Regions from separate parts of the Streptomyces sp. NPDC050433 genome, predicted to be linked through region 1. Evidence: riboswitches for the same ligand, from Rfam matches in the RefSeq annotation. Region 1 holds a riboswitch; each other region holds the start of a gene.
What was found. A riboswitch is a leader RNA that binds a small molecule or an ion and turns the genes downstream of it on or off. The one in region 1 is predicted to bind thiamine pyrophosphate.
Positions count from the first base shown of each region.

Region 2: linked by a shared signal. The riboswitch ahead of ACIBLA_RS33300 (thiamine ABC transporter substrate-binding protein) and the one ahead of thiO (glycine oxidase ThiO) in region 1 are both predicted to bind thiamine pyrophosphate.
Region 3: linked by a shared signal. The riboswitch ahead of thiC (phosphomethylpyrimidine synthase ThiC) and the one ahead of thiO (glycine oxidase ThiO) in region 1 are both predicted to bind thiamine pyrophosphate.

Region 1 is NZ_JBITIB010000033.1:50,002-54,480, forward strand. Features, by position in the region: gene ACIBLA_RS31415 (NAD(P)/FAD-dependent oxidoreductase) at 28-1,191, opposite strand; TPP riboswitch at 1,355-1,469, shown strand; gene thiO (glycine oxidase ThiO) at 1,466-2,638, shown strand; gene thiS (sulfur carrier protein ThiS) at 2,635-2,883, shown strand; gene ACIBLA_RS31430 (thiazole synthase) at 2,889-3,683, shown strand; gene ACIBLA_RS31435 (PASTA domain-containing protein) at 3,811-4,479, shown strand, end outside.
Region 2 is NZ_JBITIB010000038.1:37,669-42,147, forward strand. Features, by position in the region: gene ACIBLA_RS33290 (ABC transporter ATP-binding protein) at 1-617, opposite strand, end outside; gene ACIBLA_RS33295 (ABC transporter permease) at 617-2,230, opposite strand; gene ACIBLA_RS33300 (thiamine ABC transporter substrate-binding protein) at 2,356-3,450, opposite strand; TPP riboswitch at 3,530-3,654, opposite strand; gene rlmN (23S rRNA (adenine(2503)-C(2))-methyltransferase RlmN) at 3,710-4,479, opposite strand, start outside.
Region 3 is NZ_JBITIB010000046.1:27,380-31,858, forward strand. Features, by position in the region: partial or broken gene ACIBLA_RS35430 (helix-turn-helix domain-containing protein) at 27-275, shown strand; gene ACIBLA_RS35435 (SsgA family sporulation/cell division regulator) at 480-914, shown strand; gene ACIBLA_RS35440 (YibE/F family protein) at 932-2,314, opposite strand; TPP riboswitch at 2,386-2,528, shown strand; gene thiC (phosphomethylpyrimidine synthase ThiC) at 2,523-4,265, shown strand; gene ACIBLA_RS35450 (hypothetical protein) at 4,328-4,479, opposite strand, start outside.

The DNA.
Region 1 (4,479 bases):
GGACTGACAGTCGGAAGCCGAGCCGGGTCAGAGCGCCGTCAGTTTCAGGGGTACGGCGGGGTCGGCGGCACGCTCCGTGTCGATCCGCGTGCCCGCCGCGACGAGCTTGCGGCCCTGCGCCAGATCACGCGGCCTGCCGACGGCGAGCAGCGCCACCAGCGCCCCGTCACGCAGCCACAGCACCGACCATGCGGCGCTCGACGGGTCACCGCGCCACAGCAGGGTGTCGGCCCGCGCGTGGTGCCCCGCGTACTGCACGAAGCGGCCGAACTGCTCGGACCAGAAGTACGGCACCGGGTCGTACGGCTCGTGCGACTCGCCCACGATGTCGGCGGCGACCGTGCGCGGCCCCTGGAGCGCGTTGTCCCAGTGGTGCACCATCAGCCGCTCGCCGTAGCGGGCCGAGGGGAACGAGGCGCAGTCCCCGACCGCGTACACGCAGGGGTGTGATGTGCGCAGCCGGTCGTCGGCCGTGACGGCGCCCTCGGGTCCTGTCTCGATGCCGGAGCCCGCCAGCCAGGCCGTGGCCGGTCTGGCGCCGATGCCCACGACCACCGCGTCCGCCGCCAGCTCACGGCCGTCCGCGAGGACCACCCTGCCGGGCTCGACGGTCGCCACGCGCGCGTGGGTGAGGAGTTCGGCGCCACTCTCCGCGTACCAGTGCGCCATCGGAGTGGCGACCTCGGCGGGCAGGGCACCGGCGAGCGGACGGCCCGCTGCCTCGACGACGGTCACCGCGCAGTCGGCCTCCCTGGCCGCGGTGGTGAACTCGGCGCCGATCCAGCCCGCGCCGACCACGACGACGTGCCGCTTGCGGTCCAGGACGGGGCGCAGCCGCGCGGCGTCGTCCAGGGTGCGCAGCAGATGGACGCCGGGGACGCCTTCCGCGCCCGGCAGCGTGATCGGTTCGGCGCCGGTGGCGAGGACCAGCACGTCGTACGGAACCGGCCCCGACTCCGTGTCCAGTTCCTGGTCCCCGGTGCGTACGCCGGTCACGTCGAGGCCCAGCCGCAGTTCCACGGAGAGCGCTTCGAAGTCCACGTCGAAGGCCGAACTCTCCGCCGTCCCCAGGAGGACGGCCTTGGAGAGCGGGGGCCGGTCGTAGGGCTGGTGCCTCTCGGCGCCGATGAGGATGACCGGGCCCTCGTAGCCCAGTTCGCGCAGTGCCACGGCGGTCTGCACGCCCGCCATACCCGCGCCGACGATGACGGTGCGCCGCTCGTCCGTCTGCTTCCGCTGCTCGTTCACCCGATCACCTTAAGGACCCGGCAGGGCGACGACTCCCTTACAGGGCGCGGGGACAGGGGGTTACGCTGACCTCTGAAGCACTTATCGGCAGTAGCGAACAAGAGACTTCACACCTCGCGGGAGCCCGGACGCACCGGGCTGAGAGGGAGGCTGACGCGGCCTCCGACCGTACGAACCTGATCCGGGTCATGCCGGCGAAGGGAGGAGCTGGACGCCCATGCGGTCATCTCATACAGACGTCTTGGTCGTCGGGGGCGGGATCATCGGTCTCGTCACCGCCTGGCGCGCGGCGCAGCGCGGACTCGCCGTCACCGTCGTCGATCCCGAGCCGGGCGGCGGCGCCGCCCAGGTCGCCGCCGGGATGCTCGCCGCCGTCAGCGAACTCGACCACGGCGAACAGACCCTGCTGGGGCTGAACATCGCCTCCGCGCGGCTCTACCCCGACTTCGTCGCCGAGTTGGAGTCGGCCACCGGCCAGGACACCGGCTACCGCGCCTGCGGCACGCTCGCCGTCGCTCTGGACACCGACGACCGCGCGCGACTGCGTGAACTCCACGCCCTCCAAGGGAGGTCGGGTCTGGAGTCCGAATGGCTCACCGGCCGTGAGTGCCGGCGACTGGAGCCGATGCTCGCTCCGGGAGTACGCGGCGGGCTGCGCGTCGACGGCGACCACCAGATCGACCCGCGCAGGCTCGCCGCCGCCCTCGTGACGGCCTGCGAGCGGGCGGGGGTGGTCTTCCACCGGGCCTGGGCCGAGCGCCTGCGGGTGGTCCGGGACCGGGCCGCCGGGGTCATCGTCGCCGACGGCACGGAACTCGCCGCGGACCAGGTCGTCATCGCCGGCGGCAGCCTCAGCGGGCAGCTCTCGGGCGTGCCGGACGACGTGCTGCCGCCGGTACGCCCCGTCAAGGGCCAGGTCCTGCGGCTGACGGTGCCGCGCCCGTACGCCCCGTTCCTGTCCCGGACGCTGCGCGCCGAGGTCCGCGGCAGCCATGTCTATCTGGTGCCGCGCGAGAACGGCGAGCTGGTCGTGGGCGCTACGAGCGAGGAGCTGGGCTGGGACACGACGGTGACGGCGGGCGGGGTGTACGAGCTGCTGCGCGACGCCCACGAACTCCTCCCCGGCATCACCGAACTCCCGCTCACCGAGACCCGCGCCGGGCTCCGTCCGGCCTCGCCGGACAACGCCCCGCTGCTCGGGCCGACCGCCCTGCCCGGCCTTCATCTGGCGACGGGGCACCACCGCAACGGGGTGCTCCTGACGCCCGTCACCGGCCGGGTGATGGCGACCGTGCTCACGACGGGTGAACTCCCCGACGACGCACTCCCCTTCACGCCCGGCCGCTTCTCGTCCGCCGTCGTCTCCGTAGGTCAGGAGCAGCACGCATGACCGACACCGTGCATTCGTCCGTGAACGAGTCCGCGAAGGGACCCGTGACCGTCTCCGTGAACGGAGAGGCCCGCGTCCTCGCCGGCCGCGTCACCCTTGACGTCCTCGTCGCGACCCTCACCCCCGCCCCGTCAGGCGTCGCCGCCGCCCTCAACGAGACCGTCGTCCCGCGCGGGCGCTGGTCGGCCACCACCCTGGCCGACGGCGACCGCGTCGAAGTCCTCACCGCCGTCCAAGGAGGCTGAGCCCGATGTCCGACGACCGGCTCGTGATCGGCGACACCGTCCTCAACTCCCGGCTCATCATGGGTACGGGCGGCGCGCCCAGCCTCGGCGTACTGGAAAGGGCCCTGACCGCGTCGGGCACCGAACTCACCACCGTCGCCATGCGCCGGCTGGACCCCACCGTGCAGGGCTCGGTCCTGTCCGTGCTCGACCGGCTGGGCATCCGGGTCCTGCCGAACACGGCGGGCTGTTTCACCGCGGGCGAGGCCGTCCTCACCGCCCGCCTCGCCCGCGAGGCCCTGGGCACCGACTGGATCAAACTCGAAGTGGTCGCGGACGAACGGACGTTGCTGCCCGACCCGATCGAACTGCTCGACGCCGCCGAGACGTTGGTGGACGACGGCTTCACCGTCCTGCCGTACACGAACGACGACCCGGTGCTCGCCAGAAAGCTTCAGGACGTCGGCTGCGCGGCGATCATGCCGCTCGGTTCCCCGATCGGGTCCGGTCTGGGCATCCGTAACCCGCACAACTTCCAGCTGATCACCGACCACGCGCGCGTGCCGGTCATCCTGGACGCGGGCGCCGGTACGGCGTCGGACGCCGCGCTCGCCATGGAGCTGGGCTGCGCTGCGGTCATGCTGGCGTCGGCGGTCACGCGCGCCCAGGAGCCCGTCCTGATGGCCGAGGCGATGCGGCACGCGGTCGAGGCGGGCCGGCTGGCCCACCGCGCGGGCCGCATCCCGCGCCGGCACTTCGCGGACGCCTCGTCTCCTACGGAGGGCCTGGCGAAGCTGGACCCGGAACGGCCGGCTTTCTGACGGCGGGGGAGGGCCGACGGCCGATTGCCGCGATGCGGTGTGCGTGCTGTCACAAGACGGCTCCATTGGCGCGTCGGAGCTGACCGGGGGCTGCGGGACTGTCGGTGGCGGCTCGTAGACTCAACGGGTGGATACGACGCTCAAGGACCCTCTGGTCGGGCACGTGCTCGACGGCCGTTACCGCGTCGACGCGCGCATCGCCGTCGGCGGCATGGCCACGGTCTACCGCGCTGTCGACACCCGGCTCGACCGGGTCCTGGCCCTGAAGGTGATGCACCCGGCCCTGGCGACCGACGCCGTCTTCGTGGAGCGCTTCATCCGCGAGGCCAAGTCCGTGGCGCGCCTCGCGCATCCGAACGTGGTGGGGGTCTTCGACCAGGGCGCCGAGGGCGCGTACGTCTACCTGGCGATGGAGTACGTCGAGGGGTGCACGCTGCGGGACGTCCTGCGCGAGCGCGGCGCTCTCCAGCCGCGCGCCGCCCTCGACATCCTGGAGCCGATGCTGGCGGCGCTGGGCGCCGCCCACCGGGCCGGCTTCATCCACCGCGACATCAAGCCGGAGAACGTGCTGATAGGGGACGACGGCCGGGTGAAGGTCGCCGACTTCGGTCTCGTACGGGCCGTCGGCTCCGTCACCAACACCACGGGGACGATCCTCGGCACGGTCTCGTATCTCGCACCGGAGCAGATCGAGTACGGCACCTCCGACACCCGCGTCGACGTGTACGCCTGCGGTGTGGTCCTGCACGAGATGCTGACCGGCACCAAGCCGCACGGCGGCGACACCCCCGCGCAG
Region 2 (4,479 bases), on a different contig from region 1:
ACCACGACCCGGTTCGCAAGGGCGAAGGCCTCGCCCTGATCGTGCGTGACGGCGAGCACCGTCGTTCCCAACTGCTCGAACACGCCGCGCAGTTCCACGACCAGCCGCTCGCGCAGGCCTCGGTCGAGCTGGCCGAGCGGTTCGTCGAGCATCAGCAGGCGGGGCCGGGGAGCGAGCGCCCGTGCCAGTGCCACACGCTGCTGCTCGCCGCCGGACAGTGTGGCGACGGCGCGGCGCTGGGCGCCAGGCAGGCCGACGAGGTCGAGCAACTCGGCGACACGTCGCCGCTGTTCACCGCGCGACTCACCGCGCATGCGCGGTCCGAAGGCGACGTTGCCGCCGACGTCACGCTGCGGAAAGAGCTGGTGATCCTGGAACATCAGTCCCACACCGCGCCGGTGCACCGGCACCCCCGCCTGGTCGGTGCCCTCCAGCAACACCCGTCCGGCATCCGGCGGCTGAAGACCGGCGACGACGCGCAGCAAGGTGGACTTGCCACTGCCGCTCGGCCCCAGGACGCAGACGATCTCGTGCGCGGCGATCTCCAGATCCACCGCGTCGAGCGCCGTACGCCGCCCGAACCGTACGGTCACGTCCTCAAGAGTGAGCAGGGCCATCAGAACTCTCCGGAACGATCGGTACGGATACGTTCGAGCACCAGCAGAGCTACGGCGCACACCACCATCAGCACCGTGCTCAGCGCCATCGCCTGCCCGTAGTTGAGGTCGCCGGGCCGCCCCAGCAGCCGCGCGACGGCGACCGGCAGTGTCGGCCGGTCCGGTCGGGCGATGAAGACCGTGGCACCGAATTCGCCGAGCGAGACGGCGAAGGCGAATCCGGCGGCCACCAGCACCGCTCGCCGCACCATCGGCAGATCCACCTCTCGCCACGCGCGAAGCGGAGACGCCCCGAGAACGGCGGCGGCCTCACGCAGCCGCCCGTCCACGGCACGCAGCACAGGCAGGATGGTCCGTACGACGAACGGCACCCCGACCAATGCCTGGGCAAGCGGCACCAGGATCCACGACGCCCGCAGGTCAAGCGGCGGCTTGTCCAGCGTGATCAGGAAACCGAAGCCGACGGTCACCGCGGAGACGCCCAGAGGCAGCATCAGCAGCGCGTCGAAGCCCCGTACGAGGCGCCCCGCCCGCCGGGTGAGCGCGGCAGCGGCCAGCCCGCCGACGACCAGGGCGATGACCGTGGCCATCAGGGCGTAGCGCAGGGAGTTCCAGACCGCTTCCAACGGCGGTACGAGGAACGTGCCGCCGCTCGCCTCCACCGAACGGAGCGCCCGGTAGTAGTCGAAGCCGTAGCCGCCGGGGCCGTCGAGCGACCGCTCGATGAGCACGCCGAGGGGCAGCAGGAGCAGGAGGAGGACGGTGCCGAGCACACCTGCGAGCAGCACCCACTGGCCGGCTCCGCGCGGCCTGCGCACCGTCTGTGCGGGGTCGACCAGCTTCAGAGCGGTCTCCCGCCTCCGTACGGTCCAGGCGTGGAGCGCCAGGACCGCGCCGACGGCGGCGAACTGCACCATGGTCAGAACGGCGGCGGTGGGCAGATCGAGCAGTTGCGCGGTCTGCCGGTAGATCTCCACTTCCAGGGTGGCGTAGGCAGGACCGCCGAGGATCTGGACGATGCCGAAGGAGGTGAACGTGAACAGGAAGACCATCAGCGCCGCGGCGGCGACGGCGGGGCCGAGCGCGGGCAACGTGACGCGCCACCACGCCGCGAACCGCCCGGCGCCGAGCACCCGTGCGGCCTCCTCCTGACGTGGGTCGAGCTGCGCCCAGAGGCCGCCCACGGTGCGGACGACCACCGCGTAGTTGAAGAAGACATGCGCGAGGAGGATCGCCCATACCGTCGTGTCCGCCCGCACGCCCCACAGTTCGTCGAGCAACCCGCCGCGCCCCAACAGCGCGAGGAACGCCGTGCCGACGACGACGGTCGGCAGAACGAACGGCACGGTCACGACGGCGCGCAGGAGCTGTTTGCCGGGGAACTCGAAGCGTGCGAAGACATAGGCACCGGGGAGCGCGATCAGCAGGGTGAGCGCGGTGGAGACCGCGGCCTGCCACGTCGTGAACCAGAGCACCTGCCCGATGTCGGGCCGGCTCAGCACGTCGCCGAACCTGCCCCAGTGCCACGCACCGTCAGCCGTCAGCCCGCGGCCGACGATCGCGGCGACGGGGTAGGCGAAGAAGACCGCGAAGAACGCGACGGGCACGGCCATGAGGCAGATTCGTACGGCGCTCCCCCGGCGCCGTACGACGCGCACCGCGAGCCCCGCCCCCCGTCCTCGCCCGACCGGACCGGCAGCAGCAGTGGTCCCCTCGCTCTTCCGGGCGGCGTCCGCGCCTACTTGACGACGAGCGAGGACCACGACTGGATCCACTCGTCACGGTTCTTGGCTATCTTCTCCGGGGCCACGGTCTCCGGGTTGTCGACGACGGCGCCGTGGTCGGTGAAGAGCGCGGGCAGCTTCGCGCCGTCGACGACCGGGTTCACGAACATGTTGAGCGGCATGTCCTCCTGGAAGGGCTTGCTCACCAGGAAATCGAGCAGGGCCTTGCCACCCGCCTCGTTCTTCGCCCCCTGGAGCAGCCCGGCGAACTCGATCTGCCGGAAGCAGGTCCCCGCGGCGACACCGGTCGGCGCCTCCTTGGGCTGCGGGTCGGCGTACAGGACCTCGACAGGCGGGCTCGACGCGTACGAGACGACGAGCGGGCGCTCCCCCTTCGCCTTCTTGCCGCCCGCCGAGCCGGAGAATTCCTCGTTGTAGGCCTGCTCCCAGCTGTCAACGACCTGGACACCGTTGGCCTTGAGCTGCTTCCAGTAGTCCTGCCAGTCGTCGTCCCCGTACGCGGCGACGGTGCCGAGGAGGAAGCCGAGGCCCGGTGAGGACTGCTCGGCGTTCTCGACGACGAGGAGGTCCTTGTAGGCGGGCTTCGTCAGGTCGGCGAAGGACTCCGGCGGCGCCAGTTTCTTGTCGGTGAAGTACTTCTTGTCGTAGTTGACGCAGATGTCGCCGGTGTCGACGGGGGTGACACGGTGCTTGGCGTCGTCGAGCCGTACGTCGGCACGTATCTGGTCGAGGCCCTTCGCCTCGTACGGCGTGAACAGGCCGTTGTCGAGTGCGCGGGAGAGCAGGGTGTTGTCGACGCCGAAGAAGACGTCACCCTGCGGCGAACCCTTGGTGAGGATCTCCTTGTTGAGCGCCGCGCCGGCCTCGCCGCTCTTGAGCACCTTGACGGTGTAGCCCGTCTGCTCGGTGAACTCCTTCAGTACGGAGTCCGAGGCGGCGAACGAGTCGTGGGCGACGAGCGTCACGCTCTTGGACTTCTCGCCGTCCGGCGACGTGGAGTCTTCGGACCCGCCCCCGCACGCGGCAAGCGCGGAGACTCCCAACGCGGCGGCGACGGCGCCGGTCGCCATCTTCTTCGTGGTACGCACTTAATTCCTCCTGGGATGTCCAGGAGAAGACGCGGCCCTGCCCTGCACCGGTGGACCGGAGCAGGGCAGGGCGCAACAGCTTGAGTGATGACCGAACTTCCTACCCAGAATGACCTGGGCAAGGTTCAGAGGGTCTGCGACCGTGAGGTTCTTCTCGAACCTCTGCCGCACTCTCAGCGCTGTGGCGCTCCCCTGTCGGAATATGTAATTCGTTCGAGCCCCAGCGTACATGGGCCCCGACGAGGCCCCCGCGCAGTGCTCAGCGCTCCGTCGCCGCCAGCTGACCGCACGCCCCGTCGATCTCCTGGCCGCGGGTGTCGCGCACCGTCACGGGGACCCCGTGGGACGCGACGGCCTCGACGAAGGCCTTCTCGTCCTCGGGGCGGGAGGCCGTCCACTTGGACCCGGGCGTCGGGTTGAGCGGGATCAGATTGACGTGCACCCGCTTGCCCTTGAGTAGCCGCCCCAGCAGATCGCCCCGCCACGCCTGGTCGTTGATGTCGCGGATCATGGCGTACTCGATGGAGATCCGGCGGCCCGACTTCTCGGCGTACTCCCACGCGGCGTCCAGCACCTCCCGCACCTTCCAACGGGTGTTGACCGGTACGAGGGTGTCGCGCAACTCGTCGTCCGGCGCGTGCAAGGAGACAGCGAGGCGGCACTTGAAGCCCTCGTCGGCGAATCGCAGCATCGCGGGCACCAGGCCCACCGTCGAGACGGTGATGCCGCGCTGCGAGAGGCCGAGACCGTCCGGCTCCGGGTCGGTCAGCCGGCGGATCGCCCCCACGACGCGGCGGTAGTTGGCCAGCGGTTCGCCCATGCCCATGAAGACGATGTTGGACAGCCGGGCGGGGCCGCCGGGGACCTCGCCGTCGCGCAGCGCGCGCATGCCGTCCACGATCTGGTGCACGATCTCGGCCGTGGACAGATTGCGGTCGAGACCCGCCTGCCCCGTGGCGCAGAACGGGCAGTTCATGCCGCAGCCGGCCTGCGAGGAGATGCACATGGTGACCCGGTCCGGGTAGCGCA
Region 3 (4,479 bases), on a different contig from region 1:
CCCGTCAGTACGCCTGGGGGTGACCTTTGGCCACAGCGACCACCTCAGCTGCTCCTACCTTGATCGGTTCGGTGCGGCGTGCGCTGCGCCTGCTGGAGTCGGCCGGCGCCCATCCGAACGGCGCCACGGCGAAACAACTCGCGCGCGAGGCCGGTATCCCCCTCGCCACCACCTATCACCTGTTGCGCACCCTGACCCACGAGGGCTATCTCCGCCGGGAGAAGGGGCTGTTCCTGCTCGGGGACGCGGTGGACCGGCTGGTCAACAGCCCCGCCCCGCAGCGGGCGGAAACCTGATCGGCTCGCTGGAATTCTCTATCAGTATCTGAAATATCACTCCTTGTGATCTGTTACCGCGTGCTGGACGATAAAGAAGAGGATCAAGGGGCATCAGTATCGGACGTTTCACACCTTAAACCTCCGAAATCCCTCTTATTTCTTACTCTCCGTAACTTTCCGTCATCCACTGCGGGGCACCTGATGCGCGAGTCGGTCCAGGCCGAAGTCCAGATGAGTTTCCTCGTCTCCGAAGAGCTGTCATTCCGCATTCCCGTGGAACTCCGTTACGAGACGGCTGACCCCTACGCGGTACGGATGACGTTCCATCTGCCCGGCGACGCCCCGGTCACCTGGGCCTTCGGCCGCGAACTGCTGGTCGACGGCATCAACGAGCCCAGCGGCGACGGCGATGTGTACATCTCGCCGACCCAGCCCGATGAACTCTCCGACGTCCACATCAGACTCCAGGTCGGCACCGAGCACGCCCTGTTCCGGGTCAGCGCGCCGCCGCTGGTCGCCTTCCTCGACCGGACGGACCGGCTGGTCCCGCTCGGCCATGAGATGACGCTCGGGGACTTCGAGAGGGACCTGGAGGAGACCCTCGGCCGCATCCTCGCCGAGGAGAACGCGGGCTGAGGCTCCCTGAACGAGAGTTATGCCTTACGGCGCCGCCCGCCGCCACCGCGCAACCCGGCCAAGCCAGCCAGTCCGCCCGGCCCAGACGCCCCCGGCGCCCTCGTCGACCCCGCTTCCATGGACGGTCCCGACGCCCCCGGACGGTCCGCCGACACCACCAGCGCGGCCAGCGCCGTGGTCACCGGCACCGAGGCGACCAGCCCGATCGAGCCCACCAGAGTCCGTACGATCTCCTGGGCCACCAGCTCACTGGTGGCCACCGTCGCCACACTCGACTCCGCGATCGAGAAGAGCAGCAGCAGCGGCAACGCCGCACCCGCGTAGGCCAGTACGAGCGTGTTGACCACCGACGCGATGTGGTCGCGGCCGATCCGGAGCCCCGCCCGGTACAGAGCGCGGGGGCCCATGTCCGGGTCCGCCTGCCGCAACTCCCACACCGCCGACGTCTGGGTGACCGTCACATCGTCCAGCACACCGAGCGATCCGATGATGACGCCCGCCAGCAGCAGACCGCTCATGTCGATCTCCGGATACAGCCCGTGGATCAGCCCGGTGTTGTCGTCCGTGTTGCCCGTCAGGCTCGCCCAGCCGATGAACAGCGAGCCCAGCAGCCCGATCAGCAGCAGTGAGATCAGCGTGCCGAGCACGGCCACCGACGTACGGGCCGTCAGACCGTGGCACAGATACAGCGCGATCAGCATGATCGCGCTCGACCCGACCACCGCCACGATCAGCGGATTCGAGCCCTGGAGAATCGCAGGCAGGATGAACAGGGTCAGTACGGCGAACGAGATGACGAGCGCGACCAGTGCCATCAGCCCGCGCAGCCGCCCCACCACGACCACCGCGAGCGCGAAGAGCCCGGCCAGCAGCGCCATCGGCGTCGTACGGTTCACGTCCGTGACCGAGTACTGGAGATCACGCGGAGCGTCGGGGGCGTAAGCCACCACAACGCCCTGTTTCACGTGAAACTGCCGCGGTGCGTCCGGCTGGACGATCTCGACGAACGTACGCCCCTTGTTCTTCCCGGTCGTCACCTCGACCGTCGCCTTGACACAGTCCCCGGACTGGCGCTGCTCCGCCTCCCGGCCCTCCGGCGTCGACGTGTCGCCCGTCGACGGGACCTGGCCGGCGTTGACGTCCTTGCAGTCGATCTTCTCGATTTTCACCACCTCGCCCTGCTCGGTCTGCCGGTCGAAGCCGACACCGGTGCGTTCGTGCGCAGGGGCACCGCCGGGCCAGAGCACGACGAGCCCGACAACGACGGCCGTCGCGAAGGGAATCAGCACCGCGGCGATGACCTTGCGCAGGTGCTTGGAGACCGGCGCGGCCGGACCATGGCTGTGCGAGTGGCCGTGCCCGTGGCCGTGCGTATCGGGTGTCTGCTGGGATGAGGTCACCGACCGATCATCGCAAGAACGACGGGGGCCCTCTGTTCAGCACGCCCGACATCGCGTTAGCGTGGTGGTGCCTTTACACACGCGGGAGCTCGGAGCACCGGGCTGAGAGGACGCTGACTGTGGAGTTCCGGGGTCTCCCCGGATCCCTGAGCTGCGTCGACCGCCGAACCTGTTACCGGGTAATGCCGGCGTAGGGAGTAGGTCTCATATGACCGTTCAGGACACACGCACGTCCATCGGCTGGCACAAGGGATATGTGGAGGGTTCACGCCCCGACCTCCGGGTGCCCGTCCGTCAGGTGCACCTCACCACCGGCGACGACGTGACGCTGTACGACACGTCGGGGCCGTACACCGATCCCACCGTTGACACCGACGTACGGCGCGGGCTCGCACCGCTCCGGGAGAACTGGATCATCGGCCGCGGCGACACCGAGGAGTACGCGGGCCGCCCCGTCCGCCCCGAGGACGACGGCCTCAAACACACCTCGCCACGCGGCGGGCTACGCAATCTCGACGCGGTCTTCCCCGGCCGCCCGCGCCAGCCGCGCCGGGGCCGCGAGGGGCAGGCGGTGACCCAACTCGCGTACGCCCGGCGGGGCGACATCACCCCGGAGATGGAGTACGTCGCCATCCGGGAGAACGTCCCGCCCGAGGTCGTACGCGACGAGATCGCCGCGGGCCGCGCCGTACTGCCGGCCAACGTCAACCACCCGGAGATCGAGCCGATGATCATCGGCAAGCGGTTCCTGGTGAAGGTCAACGCCAACATCGGCAACTCCGCGGTCACTTCCTCCATCGAGGAGGAGGTGGACAAGATGACCTGGGCGACCAAGTGGGGCGCCGACACGGTCATGGACCTCTCCACCGGCCGTAACATCCACACCACCCGTGAGTGGGTGCTGCGCAACTCCCCCGTCCCCATCGGCACCGTGCCGCTCTACCAGGCGCTGGAGAAGGTCGACGGCAAGGCCGAGGAGCTGACCTGGGAGATCTACAAGGACACGGTGATCGAACAGGCCGAGCAGGGCGTCGACTACATGACCGTCCACGCGGGCGTGCTGCTGCGGTACGTACCGCTGACGGCCCGCCGCAAGACCGGCATCGTCTCGCGCGGCGGCTCGATCATGGCGGCGTGGTGCCTGGCGCACCACCAGGAGTCGTTCCTGTACGAGAACTTCGAGGAGCTGTGCGACATCCTCGCGACGTACGACGTGACGTACTCCCTCGGTGACGGTCTTCGCCCCGGCTCGATCGCCGACGCCAACGACGAGGCGCAGTTCGCTGAGCTGCGGACGCTGGGCGAGCTGAACACCATCGCCAAGCGGCACCACGTACAGACCATGATCGAGGGTCCGGGCCATGTCCCGATGCACAAGATCAAGGAGAACATTGACCTTCAGCAGGAGATCTGCGAGGAGGCGCCGTTCTACACGCTCGGCCCGCTGACGACGGATGTCGCCCCGGCGTACGACCACATCACCTCCGGCATCGGCGCCGCGATGATCGCCTGGTGGGGTACGGCGATGCTCTGCTACGTGACGCCCAAGGAGCATCTGGGCCTGCCGAACCGCGACGACGTGAAGACCGGAGTCATCACGTACAAGATCGCGGCGCACGCGGCGGATCTGGCCAAGGGGCATCCGGGGGCGCAGGAGTGGGACGACGCGCTGTCGGACGCGCGGTTCGAATTCCGCTGGGAGGACCAGTTCAATCTGGCGCTCGACCCGGACACGGCACGGGAGTTCCACGACGAGACGCTGCCCGCCGAGCCGGCGAAGACCGCGCATTTCTGCTCGATGTGCGGACCGAAATTCTGTTCGATGAAGATTTCCCACGATATCCGGCGTGATCACGGCGGTTCGCAGGACGAGATCGAGGCGGGCATGGCGGCCAAGTCGAAGGAGTTCGCGGCGAACGGCAACCGGGTCTATCTGCCCCTTGCGGACTGACCTTCGGCAGTGACGGTGGGAGGCCCCCGACGTGACCGGTCGGGGGCCTTCGCACCGCGGGCTCACTCCGGCTGGTGCTCGGGCCCGCCGTAGTCGGGACTGGAGAAGTCCGGGCTGGAGAACGTCGGGCGCTGGCCCGCCGTCGCGCCGTCGCCGGGGCTGGAGAAGTCCGGGCGGCTGTAGCCCATCTTCGGCAGATGCTGCGCCGGGCGGG